2 regions of the Neobacillus sp. NPDC097160 genome follow, and region 2 is predicted to be linked to the other one. Evidence: predicted binding sites of a transcription regulator. Region 2 holds the regulator's gene; the other holds the start of a gene.
What was found. Region 2 encodes Rex, which represses fermentation and respiration genes when NADH is low (regulators of the CRP and FNR family bind a similar motif). Its sites were predicted from a motif close to TTGTGAAATATTTCACAA; they were not measured.
Positions count from the first base shown of each region.

Region 1 (5,949 bases), on a different contig from region 2:
GTCTGCCGCCATGGTGATAGGCAGCACTCGGGATGCGATCCAGAAGAATCCGTTCCTCCGTCCACACACCACCGCTATACCGCAGCACAACAACACGATTAAATTGCCCGCCACTGCTGTCATCCCCATACGTATAATAAGCAAACGCCTGTTGATTCCCCGAAAATCCCGGATCCAAAACAAATCCCAACAATCCGGCCTCTGCTGCCCCGGCAAGCGGCTTTTCTAACTGAACTCGCTGGCGTTCCATTTTACCGTTTTCAATCTTGACGATGCTTCCAGTTCGTTCACTAAGATAGAAGGATTCTCCCACTTTATCAATTGACCATGGAACAGATAAATTCTCAGCCATCACTTCCACATCTGGATGCATAACAACCGCCACATCCGCATCCTCTTTTTTTTCAAAAAAAGAACAGCCTGAAAGCAGCAATATCAGCACAAGTAAAACGGAACCCACCCGGTACATAGACCCCTTCCTCTCCTATAACACTTCTAAAATCGCCTTCGCCACACCATGTTTATTATTGGTATCGGTAATGACATCACATAATGCCTGGATTTCATAGTTTGCATTTCCCATCGCAACCGATCTACCAGCGCGTTCAAACATCGATACATCATTATAGTTATCGCCAATCGCCATCGTTTCCGCTATATCAATGCCTTTTTCTTTTGCGAACGCTTCAAGTGCAATTCCTTTTTGGGCCTGCTTATTGGTAATTTCTAAATTTTCATGGCCTGATGCGGAAACAGCCAGACCTTCAAAGGCAGCGAGGGCGTGACCAGCAGCCGCAAGTTTTTCCGCATCAAATGAAAAGACCAGCATCTTATAGATTTGAACATTTTCATCGGCAAAAAGAATTTCATAATCCTCGATTACTTGGACCAAGCCATCACGCAATCTTGCCCCGGCAGCATAGGTAACTTCGTCCCGGTCGGCTTCAGGATTGGCGCTCAGGATAATATCCACAAGTGTCGATATCGCTTTATCCGCATCAACTGTACAGGCACCTTGATCCGTGTATACTTCAAAATAAATATCAAGTTCCTTTAGCTTTGCGGCCACCTCACGCGCCATGTGTTTCGTTATCGGGGTGGCGGAAAGGATTTCTCCCTCCTTCGAACGAACCTCTGCACCATTTACACAAATAATTGGGCACTTTAGGCCCGCCTCACCTAAGACGTAGGTTGCCTCCTGGTACGATCTGCCCGTCGCGACGACAAATTCTACTCCTTGTGCTTGTGCTTTTAAAATTGCCTCTTTATTTTCCTCACTAATCTGTTGAACTGAGTTTAATAATGTTCCATCCATGTCTGATGCAATAATTTTAATCATGCTGTCAACGTCCACCTTTTACGTAATTTGATAACTGTCCAGCGGAAGCGCCTAGGGGCTTCCGCTTTTCTGGTTACTGCCATTCTAGCATGAACCACTAAAACATTATCGCCGTTTGCTCAGCCCAAATACTTGCTGCCCTCCCGAACACTCAATGGTGCCAGTGACTGACCCTCGATAAACGCCTTCACCGAAGCGGGATTCGTCTTTGAGTATTCACGCAATGCCCAGCCAATCGCCTTTTGGATAAAAAATTCCTTACTCCCGGCATTTTGCCTTATGTATTGATAGAGCCGCTCTTCATTCGTCTTCTGCTTATATTTCAATTGAAAAAGAATCGCCGCCCGTCGGAGCCACATGTTGTCGTGAACGGCCCAGCCATCCACCGTGTCCCCCACCACCACGGGGAACTTCTCAGCAATTTTCCCAACCGGTTTTGGGGCAATTGCATCAACGGTATCCCACCACGATTTCGTGGTAATCAGCCACTCCATGAAGGGCAAATCTTCTTTTTTCAGCTTGTTCATCATTTTTTCCAAATATGTCAAGGCCGTATATTGGTATTCTCTTTCATTTTTCCCCCAAAGCTCATCCACTAATTCCTTGTTAAACGGCTCCTTTAAAATTCCCGTTTCATTAAAAAATTGCTTTTCTAATTCCTTTCGTAATGGCGACTTGATCCCTAAAAAGGGAAAATGGCCTTTCATATACTTCTTCATCGGTTCGGCATCAGTTTCATTGCGGTTTTCCACAAACAGCTTTGTCAATAAATCGATATTGGATGTCATCATGATCCATCCTCTCCACAAAAGTCTTATGTACTAGTTCTACTTTATTCCAGTTTCTCCTTTAATTAAATGGCATAAACAAATCCACTGGCGCCACACTAATGTTAGCAGAAAAGGAGGGAAGCGAGATGACCAAGAAGTTCAATAAGGGCAGCCGTAACCAGAATTCCCCGCGGGCCGGGCATGCTGAAGCTGAATTTGCCACAGAGTTTGTCAGCGGCGATAACAGCAAAGGAAACCAAAATAATCACACGCAGAAAGAGAAGAAATAGAAGCAGGGTGCCGATATCATAATCGGCACCCAACTTTTTTAGCCCTTAGCATTCGCCAATTCTTTTATTTCCGCCGCAATCCGTCCTTGAATCCTTTCCACCACGGAAAAATCCATTGCGGCCACATAAATTGCTTCGAGCTCATCATGGAGCGCTTTTGCTTTTGCAAGATAACTTGTTGCTTCAGTCATTTTGTTTTTATATTTCGCGGCAATTTTACTGATTATATCGGCAAAAAGATCGTCCGTCCCCGGCTCAATCAGGATCTCATACATATCAATAATCTCATCGCCATCACGGCTTGGAAAATATTCATGTGGTGCCGTACTGTCAAAAATCGCAATTCCGAGCTCTCGTAAAATCAACATATCGAGGCTGTGCGGATCAAAACCGCAATGATAAATTTCAACGTCGACGCCGCGCTGTTCAGCAGCCGCTGCCAATTTCTTCAGCATTGTCGATTTTCCGGAACCAGGGCGGCCTTTAACGAAATAGCGCTTCGGAATCTCCTCGGTCAAATTCGGAACGAAATCAACTGCCCCCATCGGTGTCGCCGCCCCTAAGAAGCGATGCCGCACATCCGAATCCTTATTCAATTTCATTTTTCCAAAAAAGGTTTCAATTAACTTGTTCGTCAGTTTGTCTGCCTTTTTAAAATCCATACTGTTAATATAAATTTTTTCCCAATCATCGTGGATCTCCAACGCTTCCTTAAACGTTGCATACGCCTTTTGGAAGGAAGCATTAATCTCGTTAGTCAGCTTTTGAATCACATTTTTCTGAACACTAAGGGCACGGGCATTCCAGGCTTCACCAAGGTTAATATATTCCTCCACCGCCCCGGGTGCCTTCGGCTCAATTACATGTGGCGCCGTTCCGTCGACAATCCCCACCTTCAACGCCGGAATCAGCACACCATCAATGGAACTATTATCAGATGAGCAATGGAGAAACTCGACATTATATCCTTGTTCGATCCACTCATTGCCTATTTTCTTCATCAGTGATGATTTCCCCGTTCCAGGGCCGCCCTTTAGAATAAATAACCGGTCTAATCCTTGAAGATTGGATTCATAAAGACTATGAAAGCCTCTCGCAGTATTTCCGCCGGCAAAATAATTTTTAATTTTCCCTGCCACTCATCAACACTCCCTTATACGTGACAATCGCAAAGTTCATTTCAACCTATACTATGCTTAAGCCGTTTATAGGTGAGTGCCTAGGAAAATTTTCTATTTCACCACATCAATGATTTCCGCTTTAGTTAGATCCTTTAAACTCTCCGGTGAGAGGACAATTTGCACGCCAATTTTCCCGGCGCTCACAACAATGGATTCATTTTGCAGGCAGCTTTCATCAATGAAAGTCTTATAGTCCTTTTTCATCCCAATCGGCGAGCAGCCGCCGCGAATGTAACCGGTCCATTTCTGAATATCCTTCACTGGAAGCATTTCCACATTCTTTTCACCCGCCGCCTTGGCCGCCTTTTTTAAATCCAACTCTTCGGAAACAGGTATTACGAAGACATAGACCGCTTTGCTATGCCCTTGGGCGACTAAAGTTTTATAGACTTCCTTTTGGTCACGGCCAATTTTCTCCGCCACCGAAATTCCATCAATTTTTCCATCTTTATTGTCATATGTATGCATGTCGTAGCTGACCTTTTTTGCATCCAGAATCCGCATTGCATTTGTTTTCGCTTGTGCCATTTGCCAAACCCTCCATCACAGAACATTCACCTTGCATTGTCATAATCATAACAGATGTTCCAAAATTTACACAAAATCACCCAAAATTTGTCACCCGTTTGTCACTCTCTTACTCCATGATTATAGTAAACTTAAATTATCTTAAAATATTTATCTATCATAAAGCAGTACTTGCATAAAAACTATTTACATATGTGAAATATATCACAAAATTAAACTCTTTCTTTTACTAATCCAATCCTGAGGTGATTTTTTATGAAATATGATCTGGTTTTGCTGCATGCACCTAGTGTGTATGACTTTAGAAAAAATTCCTTGCTCGCCGGCCCGATCAGCGATGTTGTCCCGTCATCGCCCGTGTTTGAAATGTATCCAATCGGACTGACAAGTATCGCTGACTACTTGGAGCGGTATGGGCTGAGGGTAAAAATAATCAACATTGCTAACCGCATGCTGATGAGCGAAACATTTGATGTGGAAAAAAAATTAAAGAACATCCAAACAAAAGCATTCGGGATTGACCTCCATTGGCTGCCGCATGCACACGGCAGTATTGAGCTTGCAAAAATAGTAAAAAACCTCCATCCGGAAACACCGATGATCTTCGGAGGCCTTTCCGCAACCTATTATCATAAAGAGTTAATTGAATACCCGTTTATTGATTTCGTGATGCGCGGCGACTCCACAGAAAAACTAATGCTCCTTTTAATGAATAAAATTGAAGCAGGTAATAGCCATTATGCCGATATTCCAAATCTAACCTGGAAGAAGGACGGGGAATACGGCTTCAATCCGCTTACGTATGTACCAAAGGATTTGGATGATGTCGATGTACCGGGGTATCGCTATACAATCCGCTCGGTGTTTAAATATCGCAACTTCTTTGACCCGCTGCCATACAACGGCTGGCTGCAATACCCGAACACAGCCCTTTTAACCGCAAGAGGATGTACGCAAAACTGCCTGATCTGCGGAGGTTCAAGGGAGGCCTATGACCAAAACTGCAACCGCAATTCGCTGGCATTACGATCACCCAGGAAGCTGATCGAGGACATTCAATTTATTTCACGCTTCAGCCGGGCACCGATTTTCATTCTTCATGACCTACGGCAGGGCGGCCGAGAGTATGTCAATGAATTTTTTAGCCGGCTTAAAAAACTGCATCTAAAAAATGAAATTGTGTTTGAGTTATTCCAATATGCGGACGAGGAATTTTTTAATCAAATGAATGACAGCGTGCCAAAATATAGCATTGAGATTACCCTCGAAACCCATGATGAAAAAATCAGACGCTATAACGGAAAGTTTAACTGCACAAACCAAAAGGTGATTGATACGCTTAATTTCGCGTTAAAAAATGGCTGTAAAAAGATTGACCTGTTCTTCATGGTCGGGATACCGGGGCAGACGTATCAAAGCGCCATTGAAAATATTGATTTTTGTGAAACGATTCATCTTGCCTGCAACAAGGATCCAAGGGTCTTTTACTTTGTCGCACCGCTGGCACCATTCCTTGATCCGGCCAGCCCGGCATTTGAACATCCGGAAATCCATGGCTATAAAAAATACTGCCATACCCTTGAGGACCACCGCAAGGCGATTACCCAGCCTTCTTGGAAGCATATGCTAAGCTATGAAACAAAAGATATGACGCGGGATGATATTGTCAATTCCACTTATGAAGCGGCAGAAAAACTAAATGACTTTAAACTAAAATACAATCTTATTGATCTAGAAGGCTATCAAGAAATCAAAGCGAAAATTGAGAAGTCAATGGCCTATATCGAAAAGATTGATCATGTCCTTGCATTACCTGTGGGTAAGCAAGCTGTGGAACTGGC
Region 1 covers NZ_JBIWDU010000004.1:119,013-124,961, reverse strand. The annotation lists gene ACIQXV_RS07245 (PQQ-dependent sugar dehydrogenase) at 1-469, opposite strand, end outside; gene ACIQXV_RS07240 (Cof-type HAD-IIB family hydrolase) at 485-1,339, opposite strand; gene ACIQXV_RS07235 (DNA alkylation repair protein) at 1,459-2,130, opposite strand; gene ACIQXV_RS07230 (hypothetical protein) at 2,256-2,399, shown strand; gene ACIQXV_RS07225 (PRK06851 family protein) at 2,438-3,538, opposite strand; gene ybaK (Cys-tRNA(Pro) deacylase) at 3,632-4,108, opposite strand; gene ACIQXV_RS07215 (TIGR04190 family B12-binding domain/radical SAM domain protein) at 4,364-5,949, shown strand, end outside.
Region 1: the regulator Rex is predicted to act here: its motif matches at 4,301-4,318, upstream of ACIQXV_RS07215 (TIGR04190 family B12-binding domain/radical SAM domain protein).

Region 2 (5,949 bases):
TCCGATAATCAGGAAGATGCATTAATAATGTGGGTGAACTTATGAAAAAAGAGTTGTTGGTATTAGGAATTGAAACGAGCTGTGATGAAACGGCAGTCGCCATTATTAAAAATGGCAGAGAAATTGCTGCAAACGTGGTGGCTTCACAAATTGAAAGTCATAAGCGCTTCGGCGGCGTTGTGCCTGAAATTGCCTCTCGTCATCATGTTGAACAAATAACGCTCGTGATTGAAGAGGCAATGAAGCAGGCAAATGTAACTTTTTCAGACCTCGATGCCATAGCCGTTACAGAAGGCCCGGGTTTAGTGGGGGCACTTCTAATTGGGGTAAACGCGGCAAAAGCACTTGCCTTTGCCCATAACAAGCCACTAGTACCTGTCCATCATATCGCTGGACATATTTACGCAAACAGGCTGGTAACAGAGTTGAAATTTCCACTCTTAGCACTAGTCGTTTCAGGCGGGCATACAGAGCTTGTGTATATGAAAGAGCATGGTCACTTTGAAGTGATTGGAGAAACGAGGGATGATGCCGCAGGTGAAGCCTATGATAAAGTGGCGAGGACATTAAATATGCCGTATCCAGGCGGCCCTCATGTTGACCGATTGGCACAGGAAGGAAGTCCAACAATTGACTTACCTAGAGCTTGGCTTGAGGAAGGCTCCTATGATTTTAGCTTTAGCGGGTTAAAATCAGCTGTTATCAATACGGTTCATAACGCGGAGCAGCGTGGTGAGTCGATCGCCCCGGAAGACCTGGCAGCCAGCTTTCAAGCAAGTGTGATTGAAGTACTTGTGAAAAAGACGGAGCGTGCCGCAGCCGAATATGGCGTCGGACAGGTTCTAGTTGCTGGCGGGGTTGCTGCAAATAAGGGACTAAGAATGGCTCTTGAAAAGGCCTTTTCGGCAAATTCCCAGATTGAATTAGTGATCCCCCCATTATCGTTATGCACAGACAATGCGGCGATGATTGCGGCTGCCGGAAGTGTCATGTTTGAAAAAGGAATTAGGGCTGACCTTTCATTAAATGCCATTCCAGGATTGGATATCGAACTTTATAACAATTAACTCTTCTGAATAAGAAGGGTTTTTTTGTGGATAAATTTTTTGAAAAATACAGAAATAATCAACAAATTGTGGATAACCCTGTGTATACTGTTGATAATGTGGATAAAAACAGTGGTAAATGTGGATAATGTGGAAAAGCATAAAAACTGCCTAGAAATAAAACCTTTTAAATGTGAATAATGTTGTGGAAAAGTGGATATTTCTAAAAATTTTGTAGAAATCCTGTAGAAATTTGTTGATATGTTTATCTATTTTGTCGATATATATCAGATATTTGTCGATAACGCATGAGATTTTGTGGATATCTATAAAATGCAAAAAAAACCGAGCCACTAAAGCCCGGTTTCATTCATTACTCCGCAAGTTCAGCCCATTCTTCCATCAACTGCTCAAGCTCTGTCTTAGCTTTTTCACTTTTTATGTTGATTTCTAATACTTTTTCATGGTCCTGGAAAATTTCTGGTGCGCATAATTGCTGCTCGTACGCTTGAATTTGTTCCTCGAGCTCTTCAATTCGTAATTCCATCTCTTCTAACTTTCTTTTACGCTGCCGCTCAAGCTTTTTGCTTTCTTTATCCTGTTGATAACTATTTTTGTCTAGAACTTCCTTTTCAGCAGCCGTTTTTGTAGATGCAGCGAGGGCTAGTGCCGCTAGTTCTTTCTGCTCCAATTTCTTTTCTAGATAATAGTCATAATCACCTAGATACTCTACACTGCCATGACGGCTAAGCTCCAAAACCTTTGTGGCGATCCGGTTAATGAAATATCTGTCATGCGAGACGAATAAAATCGTCCCGGGGTAATCAATCAGGGCATTCTCTAGAACTTCCTTGCTATCCAAATCAAGGTGGTTGGTTGGCTCGTCCAAAATTAATACATTCGCTTTCTCCAGCATCAGCTTAGCCAGAGCCAGCCGTGCTTTTTCACCACCGCTTAAAGTAGAAACGATTTTTAAAACATCATCACCGGAAAAAAGGAAGTTCCCTAAAACCGTCCGAATTTCTTTTTCACTTTTTAACGGATAATCGTCCCAAAGTTCATTCAAGACGCGTTTATTGGAGGTTAATTCTGCCTGCTCCTGGTCATAATAACCAATTGCGAGATTTGTTCCGTAAAAAATCGAACCGGCAAGTGCTGGCAGTTTTTTAATAATCGTTTTTAACAGTGTCGATTTACCGATTCCATTGGGACCAACAAGGGCAATACTTTCCCCTTTATAGGCGCGAAAGGTGATATCCTCAGAAACCTTGTCACCATCATAACCAACTTCTAGTGAGTCTACCGTTAGAACGTCATTCCCGCTTTGTTTTTCAATTTCAAACGAGAACGTCGCAGACTTTTCGTCACCAAGCGGACGGTCCATAATCTCCATTTTTTCAAGCTTTTTCCGGCGGCTTTGTGCTCGTTTTGTCGTCGAGGCCCGCGCTAAATTCCGTTGGATAAAGTCCTTTAGGTTATCGACTTCTTGCTGCTGCTTTTCATAAAGTTTTATGTCGCGCTCATAATTAGCGGCTTTTTGTTCAAGGTAAGAACTATAATTACCCGTAAACCGCGCGATTTGCTTTCGTGATACCTCATAGACCTGTGTAACAACCTTATCTAAAAAATAGCGGTCATGGGAAACAATTAAAATCGCGCCATCATAGCCCTGCAAGTATTGCTCGAGCCATGATAGGGTATCAATATCCAGATGGTTTGTGGGCTCGTCCAGAATTAAGATATCGGGTCTCGTTAACAGCAGCTTGCCAAGGGCTAGCCGGGTTTTCTGTCCGCCGCTTAAACTAGAAATCATTAGGGAACTTTCGAGAAAATTTAACCCATGCAGGACGGAGCGCATATCTGCTTCGTATTGATAGCCTCCCTGTTCCTTAAATTGCACTTGGAGCTGATCATATTCTTTTATAATTCTCTCGTATTTCACCGTGTTTTCGAACACATTAGGATCGGCCATTTGCACTTCCAGATTGCGCAGTGATTTTTCCATCGTGCGAAGCGGTTCGAAGACAGTCAACATTTCTTCCCAAATGGACAAATTAGATTCAAGGCCGGTATTTTGCGCTAAATAGCCGATCGTCACTTCTTTTGGCTTGATAATCTCACCGCCATCATGTGACAAGTGGCCGGCAATAATCTTCAATAATGTCGATTTTCCAGCGCCGTTTCGACCGACGAGGGCAACTCGGTCCCGCGTTTGTAATTCTAGCTTTATATTCGATAAAATAAGGTCAGCGCCATAATATTTTTGTAGTTGATTAACCTGCAACAAAATCATCTTTATTCACCTCTGTACATACTAGTAGTGTACCGTATAAAGGGAATGTCGGCAATAAAGCGCTAGTCTTTCAGTATCAGGCGATGTCTTTACTCAGATAAAAAAGTTCAAAGTTTCACACACATAAAAGGAAAAATAGTGTATTATTTTTGGATAGGAGGATATTTTTTATGGTAGAATTTACTCATTTTAATAAAGAAGGCAGAGCAAAGATGGTCGATGTCAGCGACAAACTGGAAACGGCACGTACCGCTCTGGCTCATTCCAGCATAACGGTTAGTAAAGAAATTTTTGAAAAAATAACCAATCATGACATGAAAAAAGGTGATGTTTTAGCAGTAGCTCAGGTTGCGGCAGTCATGGCGGCTAAAAAGACTTGGGATCTCATTCCGATGTGTCATCCAATTCCCTTAACAGGGGTAAATATCTCCTTTTCATGGGAAAAGGGTCAGCAAGAAAATTATCAATTACAAATTGCTGCAGCGGTTAAAACAAAAGGGAACACGGGTGTGGAAATGGAAGCGTTAACAGCCGCTTCAGCTTGTGCTTTAACCGTCTATGATATGTGTAAAGCAGTCGATAAAGGCATGGTCATTGGACCGACCTATTTAGTTGAGAAAACGGGCGGAAAAAATGGTGACTTTAAGCGAACTGAACAAGTGAAATGATCGTTAACTAAAATTTAAAGGGGTGTGGGAGATTATGAGTAATGAAACGATGAAGATACCACAGGCGACAGCCAAACGGCTGCCCCTCTATTATCGATTTTTAAAAAACCTGCATACTTCCGGCAAGCAAAGGGTCTCATCTGCGGAATTAAGTGAAGCGGTTAAGGTCGATTCGGCAACGATTCGCCGCGATTTTTCGTATTTCGGTGCATTAGGGAAAAAAGGCTATGGGTACAATGTCAATTACTTACTAACCTTCTTTCGTAAAACACTCGACCAGGATGAATTAACAAAGGTTGCGTTAATTGGCGTAGGTAATCTTGGTACGGCCTTTTTAAACTATAATTTTTTAAAAAATAATAACACAAAAATAGAATGTGCTTTCGATGTCGATCCGGCAAAAATGGGAACCAAAATCCGCGAGGTACCGGTTTACAATATGGATGAATTGGAAAAGGTGCTGACGGATGCACAAATATCAGTTGCGATTCTAACCGTTCCGGCTCCCGTAGCACAGATGATTACCGACCGACTTGTGAAAGCTGATGTGAAAGGGATATTAAACTTTACCCCGGCAAGATTAAATGTCCCTCCGTCCATTCGGGTTCATCATATCGACTTAGCAGTAGAACTGCAATCACTCATTTACTTTTTAAAGCATTATCCGACAGAGACAGAGGAAATAGAAGAATAAGTTGAAGTGGGTTATTCACAGAAAGTGGTGAATAGCCCTTTTTTTATTTTCAGTCTTTACATGCGTAACAGTGTTATGTTACATTATAAGACAGAAAGGGGTTTTTACTAATGAGCGAGGAGTTAATTTCTAAAAAGGATTTATTGGATATGGCAGGGATTTCGTACGGACAGCTATATCGCTGGAAACGAAAGGATCTCATTCCAGAGGAATGGTTTGTTCGAAAGTCAACGTTTACGGGCCAGGAAACATTTTTTCCAAAAGAAAAGATCTTAGAACGGATCGACAAGATTCAGACGATGAAAGAGAATCTTTCCTTGGATGAACTGGCAGATATGTTTTCTCCTAATGTAACAGAGTTACATTTCACTAATGATGAACTAGTAAAACGTAACATTGTTTCGGGTGCGGTTATGGACTTATATCTTGAGCATGAAAAGGGCGGATCACATTTTGATTTTTCAAGAATTCTTGAAGTCTATGTATTAGAGAAGCTGCTGCAATCCGGGGAAATTAACCTAGATGAAGGGAAAATGCTGCTTCAAGTCGTAAAGGATAATAGGGGATTAATCAAACAGAAAAACGGGGAAATCGTGCTGACAAGAAAATTGGGGGTTTCATCGTGCTTTTTACTCATAAATACGGAGGAAATAAAGTTTGAACAGGGAACGAAAATCGTTGTGCAGCTTTCTCTTGTGAAATGTATGGAAGAGATGAAAGCGAAACTATTATAAAGGAGAATGACCATGGATACGAAAAAAAGGGGAGACCTGAATCTTAACGGCTTTGGGTCAGCAAACGGCGGGGAATTTCACCATGTAACTATCAATGGAAAAGGAACAGTTAACAGCGATATAGAGTGTGTAGTATTTGAATGTCATGGTTCGGGTATGGTCAACGGGAATGTCATGACGAATAAAGCGAAGGTTAACGGAAACGGAAAAATTAAAGGGAATCTCGAATGCAAAATGTTAACAGTGGATGGAACAGCGAAAATTGAAAATAACCTCTATGTGGATCATTTCAAGGTGGCGGGAAAAGCGACTATCGGTGGAAGGGTAAAGGCAGAGGAAATCAAAATTAAAGGCAGGCTTACGGTCGAAGGGGATTGTGAAGCCGAAACGTTTAATGCGGAATCCATATTTAGGATTGGCGGGCTTTTAAATGCTGATCACGTGGATATTAAAATTTTCGGAGAGTGTAAGGCAAAGGAAATAGGCGGGCAAACGATTCTCGTTACACACAAAG
Region 2 covers NZ_JBIWDU010000022.1:87,023-92,971, reverse strand. The annotation lists gene rimI (ribosomal protein S18-alanine N-acetyltransferase) at 1-45, shown strand, start outside; gene tsaD (tRNA (adenosine(37)-N6)-threonylcarbamoyltransferase complex transferase subunit TsaD) at 42-1,067, shown strand; gene ACIQXV_RS25495 (ABC-F family ATP-binding cassette domain-containing protein) at 1,420-3,339, opposite strand; gene moaC (cyclic pyranopterin monophosphate synthase MoaC) at 3,510-4,007, shown strand; gene ACIQXV_RS25485 (redox-sensing transcriptional repressor Rex) at 4,042-4,701, shown strand; gene ACIQXV_RS25480 (YhbD family protein) at 4,812-5,435, shown strand; gene ACIQXV_RS25475 (polymer-forming cytoskeletal protein) at 5,448-5,949, shown strand, end outside.